2 regions of the Geodermatophilus sp. SYSU D00696 genome follow, and region 1 is predicted to be linked to the other one. Evidence: riboswitches for the same ligand, from Rfam matches in the RefSeq annotation. Region 1 holds a riboswitch; the other holds the start of a gene.
What was found. Region 1 has a riboswitch for S-adenosylmethionine ahead of ACI79O_RS20280 (bifunctional o-acetylhomoserine/o-acetylserine sulfhydrylase). Riboswitches for the same ligand answer to the same signal wherever they lie in the genome.
Positions count from the first base shown of each region.

Region 1 (4,743 bases):
CCGTCGAGGTGGGCCACGGAGTGCACGTCGTGCGCCCACGCCGTCTGCTCCACGACGTCGTCCCACGGCGGCAGCTGCCCGCCGAGGTCCCGCTGGGGCAGCTCCACCACCAGCGCGGCCGGGGGCTCGGCGACGGCGTCGAGGTCGGCGCGCAGCAGCAGCCGGTTGCGGTCGCCGACCGGCCGCGGGACCAACCCGTGCAGCCGCTCGAGCGCCCCGCCCTCGTGCTGGAACAGGTGGCACTGGGGATGGGCGACGACGGTGCGCCGCAGGGTGCGCCCGGCGTGCACCCGCAGCGCCGCCTGCTGCGCCATCGTGCCGCTGGGCAGGTACACCGCCGCGGGCTTGTCCAGCAGGGCGGCCACCTCGTCCTCGAGCTCGGCGACGACGCCGCCGCTCCCGTACCGGTCGACCGCGGTGTCGGCGGGGACGGTGGCCAGCAGCTCCGCGGCCCGCACCGGCCCGTGTCCGGACAGCGCCCGGTCGCAGGTGGCGCGCAGCTCCTCGAGGTCGGTCACGCGCGCCAGTCTGCCGAGATCCCGTGATCTCGCCCGTCCGGGCCCCCGTGAGCGGGGGGGGGGGGGGGGGGGGGGGGGGGGGGGGGGGGGGGGGCGCCGGGGGGGCTCCGCCCCGCCCCCCCCCCCCCCCCCCCCCCCCCCCCCCCCCCCCCCCCCCCCCCCCCCCCCCCCCCCCCCCCCCCCCCCCCCCCCCCCCCCCCCCCCCCCCCCCGGGGGAGGGGAAGCGGGACCTCAGGTGCCCAGCAGCTCGCGCACCAGCGCGCCGACGGCGTCGGCCTCGACGAGGAAGCCGTCGTGCCCGTACGGCGAGGACAGCACCCGCAGCGGCACCCCGAGCGCGTCGGCCACCCGCTGCTGCAGCCCCAGCGGGTAGAGCCGGTCGCTGTCGACCCCGGCCACGACGGCGCGGGCCGTCACGCGGGCCAGCGCCGCCTCCACGCCGCCGCGGCCGCGGCCGACGTCCCAGGTGTTCATCGCCTCGGTGAGCACCACGTAGCTGCCGGCGTCGAAGCGGCGGGCGAGCTTGTCGGCGTGGTGGTCGAGGTAGGAGGCGACGGCGAAGCGGCCGTCGTCCTGGACCGTGGCGCCGAACCGCTCCTCGAGCTCGAACGCGCTGCGGTAGGTGAGGTGCGCGATCCGCCGCGCGACACCGAGGCCCGCGACCGGTCCCGGACCCGGGAGGTGGTCACCGCCCGCCCACGCGGGGTCGGCGCGGATGGCGGCCTGCTGGGTGGTCTGGGTGCCCAGCTGGTCGGCGGTGACCGCGGCACCCGAGGCGAGGAAGAACAGCCCGGCCACCCGGTCGGGCAGCGCGACCGCCCACTCCAGCGCCCGCATGCCGCCCATCGACCCGCCGACGACGGCGGCCCACCGGCGGACGCCGAGCGCGTCGGCCAGCGCGGCCTCGACCAGCACCTGGTCAGCGACGGTCACCTCGGGGAACCGCGATCCCCACGGGCGGCCGTCGGGCGCCGTCGACGACGGCCCGGTGGTGCCCTGGCAGCCGCCGAGCACGTTGGCGCAGACGACGAAGAGCCGGTCGGTGTCCAGCGGCGCGCCCGGCCCGACCAGCGGCGCCCACCAGCCCGGCGTCGGGTGGCCGGGTCCGGCGGGGCCGGTGACGTGGCTGTCGCCGGTCAGCGCGTGCTCGACCAGCACCGCGTTGCCGCCGTCGGGCGCGAGCGTCCCCCACGTCTCGTAGGCGACCCGGACGCCGGGCAGCACCCCGCCGCGCTCCAGCCGGACCGGGCCGTCCAGGTCGAGGAACAGCCGGTCCCCGGTGGGGTCGCCGTCGCGCCACCCGCCGGTGTGCGGCGGGGTGAGGGACGCCGGGGCGTCCCTCACCCCCGTCACGTCAGGCCCCCTTGGCGCTGCGGAACCCGGCCTCGAGGTCGGCCAGGATGTCCTCGATGCCCTCCAGGCCGGCGGCCAGCCGCACCAGACCGGGCGTGACGCCGGTGGTCAGCTGCTCCTCCGCGGTCAGCTGCGAGTGCGTCGTGGACGCCGGGTGGATGACCAGGCTGCGCACGTCGCCGATGTTGGCGACGTGGCTGTGCAGCTCCAGGCCCTCGACGAACCGCCGGCCGGCCTCGATCCCGCCGCGGATCTCGAAGGCGAGCACCGCCCCGGCGCCCTTCGGGGCGTAGCGCTGGTGGGCGGCGTACCACGGCGAGGACGGCAGGCCGGCGTAGTGCACCGACTCCACCTCGTCGTGGGCCTCGAGGAACTCGGCCACCCGCTGGGCGTTGGCCACGTGCCGCTCCATCCGCAGCGACAGCGTCTCGATGCCCTGGACGACCAGCCAGGCGTTGAACGGGCTGATCGCCGGGCCGAGGTCGCGCAGCAGCTGCACCCGGGCCTTGAGCGCGTAGGCCGGGGCGCCGAGGTCGGCGTAGACGACGCCGTGGTAGGTCGGGTCCGGCGTGGTGAAGCCGGGGAACTTCCCGCTGGTCCAGTCGAAGCCGCCGCCGTCGACGATGAGCCCGGCGATCGCGGTGCCGTGGCCGCCGAGGTACTTGGTGGCCGAGTGGACGACGACGTCGGCGCCGTGCTCGAGCGGGCGCACCAGGTAGGGCGTGGCGATGGTGTTGTCGACGATCAGCGGCACGCCGTTGCGGTGGGCCACCTCGGCGACCGCGGCGATGTCGAGGACGTCGCCCTTGGGGTTGCCGATCGACTCGCCGTAGAACGCCTTGGTGTTCTCGCGGACGAGCGCCTGCCAGTTCTGCGGGTCGTCGGGGTCCTCCACGAAGGAGACCTCGACGCCGAGCTTGGGCAGCGAGTGGTGCAGCAGGTTGTACGTGCCGCCGTAGAGCGAGGCGGAGGCGACGACGTGGCTGCCGGCCTCGGCGACGTTGAGCAGTGCGAGGGTCTCCGCCGCCTGGCCGCTGGCCACCGCGAGCGCCGCGACCCCGCCCTCGAGGGAGGCCACGCGCTGCTCGAGCGCGTCCTGCGTGGGGTTCATGATCCGCGTGTAGATGTTGCCCAGCTCGGCCAGCGCGAACAGGTCCGCGGCGTGCTGGGTGTCGCGGAACTGGTAGCTGGTGGTGGCGTAGATGGGCAGCGCCCGGGCGCCCGTCGTGGGGTCGGGGCTGGTGCCGGCGTGGATCTGCCGGGTCTCGAAGCTCCAGCTCTTCGGGTCGGTCACGCGCCGTCTCCTCTCGCTCCGGAGGACCTGCGGCGCACAGGTGCTCCGTCCTTGCCGGGCAGCGGGCGCCGCACGGCCGGCTCTTCCCCTGGGAGCACCTCAGACGGAGGAAGAGGTTGCCGGGCAGCAAGCCAGGTGCTTCGCGCTGCCTCTCGTGAGCCTGCCCCGACGATAGCCCAGGTCAGCGGCGGTCGTTCCCGGGGTGCACGCGGGCGAGCGCGGCCCGGGCGTCGTCGTCGAGGCGCCGCACCAGCTCGGCGGCGGGGACGGCCTCGGCCAGGCGGTGCGCCTGCCCGGCCCACATGCTCTGCCCCCCGGGGTCGCCGGCCCGCCGGGCCGCCGCGCGCAGCGGCGAGGTCAGGTGGTGGACCTGGGGGTAGGCCGCCGGGGCGGCGGGGGAGTGCTCGGTGAGGAAGCGGTTGACCAGCCCGCGGGCGCGCCGGCCGCTGAAGGCGCGGGTCAGCGCCGTGCGCCCGGAGGTGGTGAGCGCCTCGCGGTGCGCCGGGGCGGTGCCCGCCTCGGGGCAGCGGAGGAACGCCGTGCCCAGTTGCGCGGCCTCCGCCCCGGCCACCAGGACCGCGGCGACGGCGGCGCCGTCGGGGATCCCGCCGGCGGCGACCAGCGGCAGGTCGACGGCCCGGGCGACGAGGCGGAGCAGCGGCAGCAGCCCGTACTCGCCCTCGCCGTCCCGGTCGGACGGTCCGCCCCGGTGCCCGCCGGCCTCGATGCCCTGCACGACCAGCGCGTCGGCGCCGCCGTCGCGGGCCGCGACCGCCTCCTCGGGGGTGGTGACGGTGACGAGCACGGTGGACCCGGCGGCGTGCAGCGCGGCGACCACGTCCGGGCGGGGCAGGCCGAAGGTGAACGAGACCACCGGCACCCGCTCCTCGGCGAGCAGGGCGACCTTGTCCTCCCAGGCGTCGTCGTCGGCCCGGGGCTCGCCCAGGTCGACGCCCCAGCGCCGGGCCTCGGGCCGGAGCCGCTCGGCGTAGCGGCGCACGGCGTCGGCGTCGGCCGGCGGTCCGGGCAGGAAGACGTTGACCGCGAACCGCTGCCCGGTCAGCGCCCGGACGGCGTGCACCTCCTCGCGCACCGCCGACGGCGTCCGGTACCCGGCAGCGAGGCAGCCCAGCCCGCCCCCTTCGGACACCGCAGCCGCGAGCGCGGGCGTGGAGGGCCCGCCGGCCATCGGTGCCTGCACGACCGGCCGGCGCAGTCCCAGGACCATGCCGCTCATCCTCCGCCCGTCCGGGTCAGCCGGGCGGGGAGACGGTCGTCGGTCCCGACCCGGGCGTCGTCGCCGGCCCGCGGGTGGTCGTCGGGACCGGCTCGGACGGCGTCTCCCCGGTCGTGCCGGCCGGGGGCTCCGTCGTCGGCGGGGCGGTCTCCTCCGGCGTGGTCGCCGGCGCCTCGCTGGTTGGGTCCGCGGTGGTGGGCGCCTCGGTGGTGGGCGCCTCGGTGGTGGGGGCCTCGGTGGTGGGGGCCTCGGTGGCGGGCGGCGTGGTGCCGGCCGGCGCGGGGGCGGGCGTGGTCACCGTCGTGGTGCCCGCCGGGTCGGTGCCGGCCGGGGCGGGCCGC
Region 1 is NZ_JBJGYY010000040.1:29,306-34,048, reverse strand. Features, by position in the region: gene ACI79O_RS20290 (threonine aldolase family protein) at 1-518, opposite strand, end outside; gene metX (homoserine O-acetyltransferase MetX) at 750-1,871, opposite strand; gene ACI79O_RS20280 (bifunctional o-acetylhomoserine/o-acetylserine sulfhydrylase) at 1,873-3,165, opposite strand; SAM riboswitch class IV at 3,208-3,325, opposite strand; gene ACI79O_RS20275 (nitronate monooxygenase) at 3,347-4,393, opposite strand; gene ACI79O_RS20270 (hypothetical protein) at 4,419-4,743, opposite strand, start outside.

Region 2 (4,743 bases), on a different contig from region 1:
TCTTCGGCGACACCGTGGCCAGCGAGGCGCAGTGGGGGTCGCTGCGCTACACGCTGGCCACCCCGGTGCCGCGGATGCGGCTGCTCCGGCAGAAGTGGCTGGCCGCGCTGGTGCTGTCGGTGGCCGCGCTGCTCACCCTCGCCCTGGTCGCGGTGGTGGCCGGCGGGATCGCCTTCGGCTTCGACGACATCCGCACGCCGATCGGCGTGAGCCTCCCGCAGGGCGAGGGGCTGCTGCGGCTGGCCGGGATGCTCGGCTACCTGTCCGTGCACCTGCTCGTGGTCGGCGCGCTGGCGTTCTGGCTGTCCACGATCACCGACGCGCCCCTGGCCGCGGTCGGCGGCGCGGTGTTCACCACGATCGTCTTCTCGATCCTCGACCAGGTCGAGCAGCTCGGCGCGATCCGTGACTGGTTCCCCACCGCGGAGTCCTTCGCCTGGACCGACCTGCTGCAGACGCCGGTCGACTCCTCCGACCTGTTCCGCGGGGTGGTCCAGTCGCTGGTCTACGTCGCCGTTTTCACCGCGCTGGCGTTCCGCCACTTCTCCCGCCGCGACGTCACGAGCTGATCGAGCTCCGGACCGCCTGGGCCCAGCCGACGCCCATCGCGCCGTCGGTCACCGACACGTTGGGGACGGCGTCCATCAGCCCGGCCATGCCCTCGACCTCGGCGCCGTTCGCGGTGATCCACAGCCGGCCGACGGCGGGCGCCATGTCCAGGTCGCTGGCGCTGTCCCCGATGGCGACGGCGTCGGCGGGGTCCAGGCCGCGCCGCTCGAGGTCCCAGGCGATGGCCGCGCCCTTGGAGATGCCGCGCGGCATGAGGTGGTAGACCCGCGCCAGCTGCCCCTCCGGCGCCAGGCTCAGCCGCGCCGACGCCGGGATGGCGCCGTTGTCGTTGAGGGTCAGCCAGCCCAGCCCGCGCTCGGCCAGCCAGGCGTCGACGGCGAGGGGGTCGACGTAGCCGCGCAGCAGCGCGTCGCCCTCGTGCGTGGCGTGCCAGGGCGCGTGCCACTCCAGCCGGCCGGGGTGGGCGGCGCACAGCGCCTCGACGACGCCGAGCTCGGCCATCACGTCCATCGGCGTGCGGCCGGCGTACTCGGGGGGCAGCTCGCCGGTGAGGTGGTGGCGCTCGCGCCCGCCCCGCCAGGTCACCAGCGACCCCAGCTCGGCGATCGCGCCGTCGGCGGCGAAGATCCGCCCGGCCTCGGTGACCTGGTCGGCGGTCCGCCCGCTGACGATCACCAGCGCGACCCCGGCGGTGTGCAGCTCCAGCAGCGCGGCCGCGGGCTCCGCGGTGGGCGACCCGCCGGCGTCGTGCCAGAACGACCCCCGAGGGCCGACCATGGTGCCGTCGAGGTCGGTGTAGACGATGCGCGCTGCGGCCGGGGACATGGCGCACATCCTCACCTGCGGCCCCGCTCGGTCCGGACGCGCCCGGCAGGTGTCCACCGCGAACGTCTCCAGCCGGCGGCGGACCTCCTGGTCCGGCGTGACCACCACCCGCCGGGGCGCGGCCTCCCGAGGGCGACCACCAGCTCCACCAGCCCGGTGCGGTGGCTCTCCCCGAGCGCGTGGACGTCGCACCGCGCGGGCCGCCTCCGCAGCACCACCTCGACGGCGGGACCGTCGTGCAGCGTGGGCAGCGCTCCCGCGGCGCTGACCGCGTAGACGGTGTTCGAGGCAGCGGGGGAGGAGGCCGGCCGGGCGTCCTCGCCGGCGCAGCCCGTCACGGCGAGGAGGAGCGCGAGGGCCGGCCCCGGCCAGGGGCGGCGTGCCCGACCGGTGTGCACGGCCTCCTCGCAGGTCGGGCGGGAGCCCGCATCCCGCGCCCGCGCCCGCGGCCGTGTCGAGGCCGGAGCCCGCCGTGCCGACCCCGGGTCGCCGACGCCGGGTGGGTAGAGTCGCCGGCGTTCCACTCATCCAGAGGGGCAGAGGGACACGGCCCGGCGAAGCCCCGGCAACCCGCCGCGCGAGCGGCGAGAGGTGCCAATTCCGTCCCGCGCGGCTCGACGGCCCGCCGCGGGGAAGATGAGGAGGTAGTCGTCGCATGACCCTGACCGCTCCCGGATCCGCCCAGGCCGACGTGCACGCGCGTGGCCCGGTCCCGCCCAGTCCCGCCCGCGGCCTCGTCTGTCGCAACTGCGGCGCCACCTTCGGCCTGATCGCCGAGCACGCCTGTGCCGAGTGCTTCGGCCCGCTCGAGGTCGACTACGACCCCGGGGCCCTCCGGTCGGTGACCCGCGAGCAGATCGAGGCCGGCCCGCAGAACATCTGGCGCTACGCCGCGCTGCTGCCGGTGGGCCAGGACCCGGCCGACCGCGTCTCCCTCGACCCGGGCCTGACCCCGCTGGTGCGCGCCGACCGGCTCGCCGCCGAGCTCGGCGTCACCGGCGGGCTGTGGGTCAAGGACGACTCGGGCAACCCCACGCACTCGTTCAAGGACCGCGTGGTGTCGCTGGCCGCCACGGCCGCCCAGGGCCTCGGCTACCGGAAGATCGCCGCCGCCTCGACCGGCAACCTGGCCAACTCCGTGGCCGCGCACGCCGCCCGCGCGGGCATCCCGTCGTTCGTCTTCATCCCGGCCGACCTCGAGCCGGGCAAGGTCGTGCAGTCGGCGGTCTACGGGCAGACGCTGGTCGCCGTCGACGGCTCCTACGACGACGTCAACCGGCTGACCAGCGAGCTCGCCGAGACCGACGAGTTCGAGGACACCGCCTTCGTCAACCAGAACGTGCGGCCCTACTACGCCGAGGGCTCCAAGACGATGGGCTACGAGATCGCCGAGCAGCTGGGCTGGCGGATCCCGGCCCAGGTCGTGATCCCGATGGCCTCGGGCTCGCTGCTGACCAAGGTGGACAAGGCCTTCCGCGAGCTGGCCGCCGCCGGGATCGTCGAGGCCACCGAGTGGCGGGTGTTCGGCGCCCAGTCGGCCGGTTGCGACCCGATCGCCACCGCCTTCGACAACGGCTGGGACGTCGTCAAGCCGGTCAAGCCCACCGGCATCGCCAAGTCACTGAACATCGGCAACCCCGCCGACGGGCCCTACGCGCTCGACGCGATCCGGCGCACCGGCGGCGCGGTCGGCCGGGTCGGCGACGAGCAGATCGTCCAGGGCATCCGCGACCTCGCCCGCACCACCGGCGTCTTCGCCGAGACCGCCGGCGGCGTGACCGTGGCCGTGCTGCGGCAGCTGGTCGAGGACGGCCGGCTGGACCCGGCGCGGGAGACCGTCGTCCTCAACACCGGCGAGGGCCTCAAGACCCTCGACCCGCTCACGCCGGTGGTCGGCCCGACGCACCGGGTGGAGCCGTCGCTGCGGTCGGTCCGGTCGGCGGGCCTCATCGGCTGAGGCGTACGCTCGGGGCCGTCGATCCGGCGGGTGACATCCCCGCCCGGTCGTCCCCGAGTCGTGTGTGCGGCATCTCCCCACGACGGCGTCCCTGTTGTACCGTCTCGCGCGGTCGTCAGTTCCACGCACGTGTCCGACGGGCGGAAGAGCTGTACCCCGGTCCCCGGACCACGGGGAACCGTCCGCACGCACGCACCGTGGGAGCACACGTGGCACAGGGCACCGTGAAGTGGTTCAACGCCGAGAAGGGCTTCGGCTTCATCGCCGTCGACGGCGGCCAGGACGTCTTCGTCCACTACTCGGCCATCCAGATGGACGGCTACAAGAGCCTCGACGAGGGCCAGCGGGTCACCTTCGAGGTCGTCCAGGGCGAGAAGGGCCCGCAGGCCGACGGCGTCCGCGTCGCCTGACTCCTGGCACCGCGCCACGGCCCGGTCCCCCGCGCGGGGACCGGGCCGTCGCTGTTCCGGGAACAGCCGGCGCCCACCCCCCGTTCTTGCACTCGGCAGGGGCGAGTGCCAGACTTCGGGTTGGCACTCGACAGTGCCGAGTGCCAATCAGGTCGGAACGGTGAGGCACCGGAGCGCGGGCCGTAGGAGTGTCCGCGGCGCCGGTGTCGTCCGTCGCGGGCGCCGGTCCCGGCCGTGCAGCGATCCATGCATGGAGGACATCACCACATGGCCAAGATGATCGCCTTCGAGGAAGAGGCGCGCCGCGGCCTCGAGCGGGGCATGAACACCCTCGCCGACGCCGTCAAGGTGACGCTCGGCCCCAAGGGCCGCAACGTCGTCCTCGAGAAGAAGTGGGGCGCTCCCACCATCACCAACGACGGTGTGAGCATCGCCAAGGAGATCGAGCTCGAGGACCCCTGGGAGAAGATCGGCGCCGAGCTGGTCAAGGAGGTCGCGAAGAAGACCGACGACGTCGCGGGTGACGGCACCACCACCGCCACCGTGCTGGCCCAGGCGCTCGTCCGCGAGGGTCTGCGCAACGTCGCCGCCGGCGCCAACCCGATGGCCCTGAAGAAGGGCATCGAGAAGGCCGTCGCCTCGGTCACCGAGCACCTGCTCTCCAGCGCCAAGGACGTCGAGACCAAGGAGCAGATCGCCGCCACCGCGTCGATCTCCGCCGCCGACACCGCCATCGGTGAGCTCATCGCCGAGGCGATGGACAAGGTCGGCAAGGAAGGCGTCATCACCGTCGAGGAGAGCAACACCTTCGGCCTCGAGCTCGAGCTCACCGAGGGCATGCGCTTCGACAAGGGCTACATCTCGCCCTACTTCGTCACCGACGCCGAGCGCATGGAGGCCGTCCTCGACGACCCGTACGTGCTCGTCGTCAACAGCAAGATCAGCTCGGTCAAGGACCTGCTCCCGCTGCTGGAGAAGGTC
Region 2 is NZ_JBJGYY010000002.1:285,444-290,186, forward strand. Features, by position in the region: gene ACI79O_RS03065 (ABC transporter permease) at 1-569, shown strand, start outside; gene ACI79O_RS03070 (HAD family hydrolase) at 559-1,395, opposite strand; SAM riboswitch class I at 1,917-2,038, shown strand; gene thrC (threonine synthase) at 2,051-3,352, shown strand; gene ACI79O_RS03080 (cold-shock protein) at 3,562-3,762, shown strand; gene groL (chaperonin GroEL) at 4,030-4,743, shown strand, end outside.
Region 2: another riboswitch for S-adenosylmethionine. It lies ahead of thrC (threonine synthase); the one in region 1 lies ahead of ACI79O_RS20280 (bifunctional o-acetylhomoserine/o-acetylserine sulfhydrylase).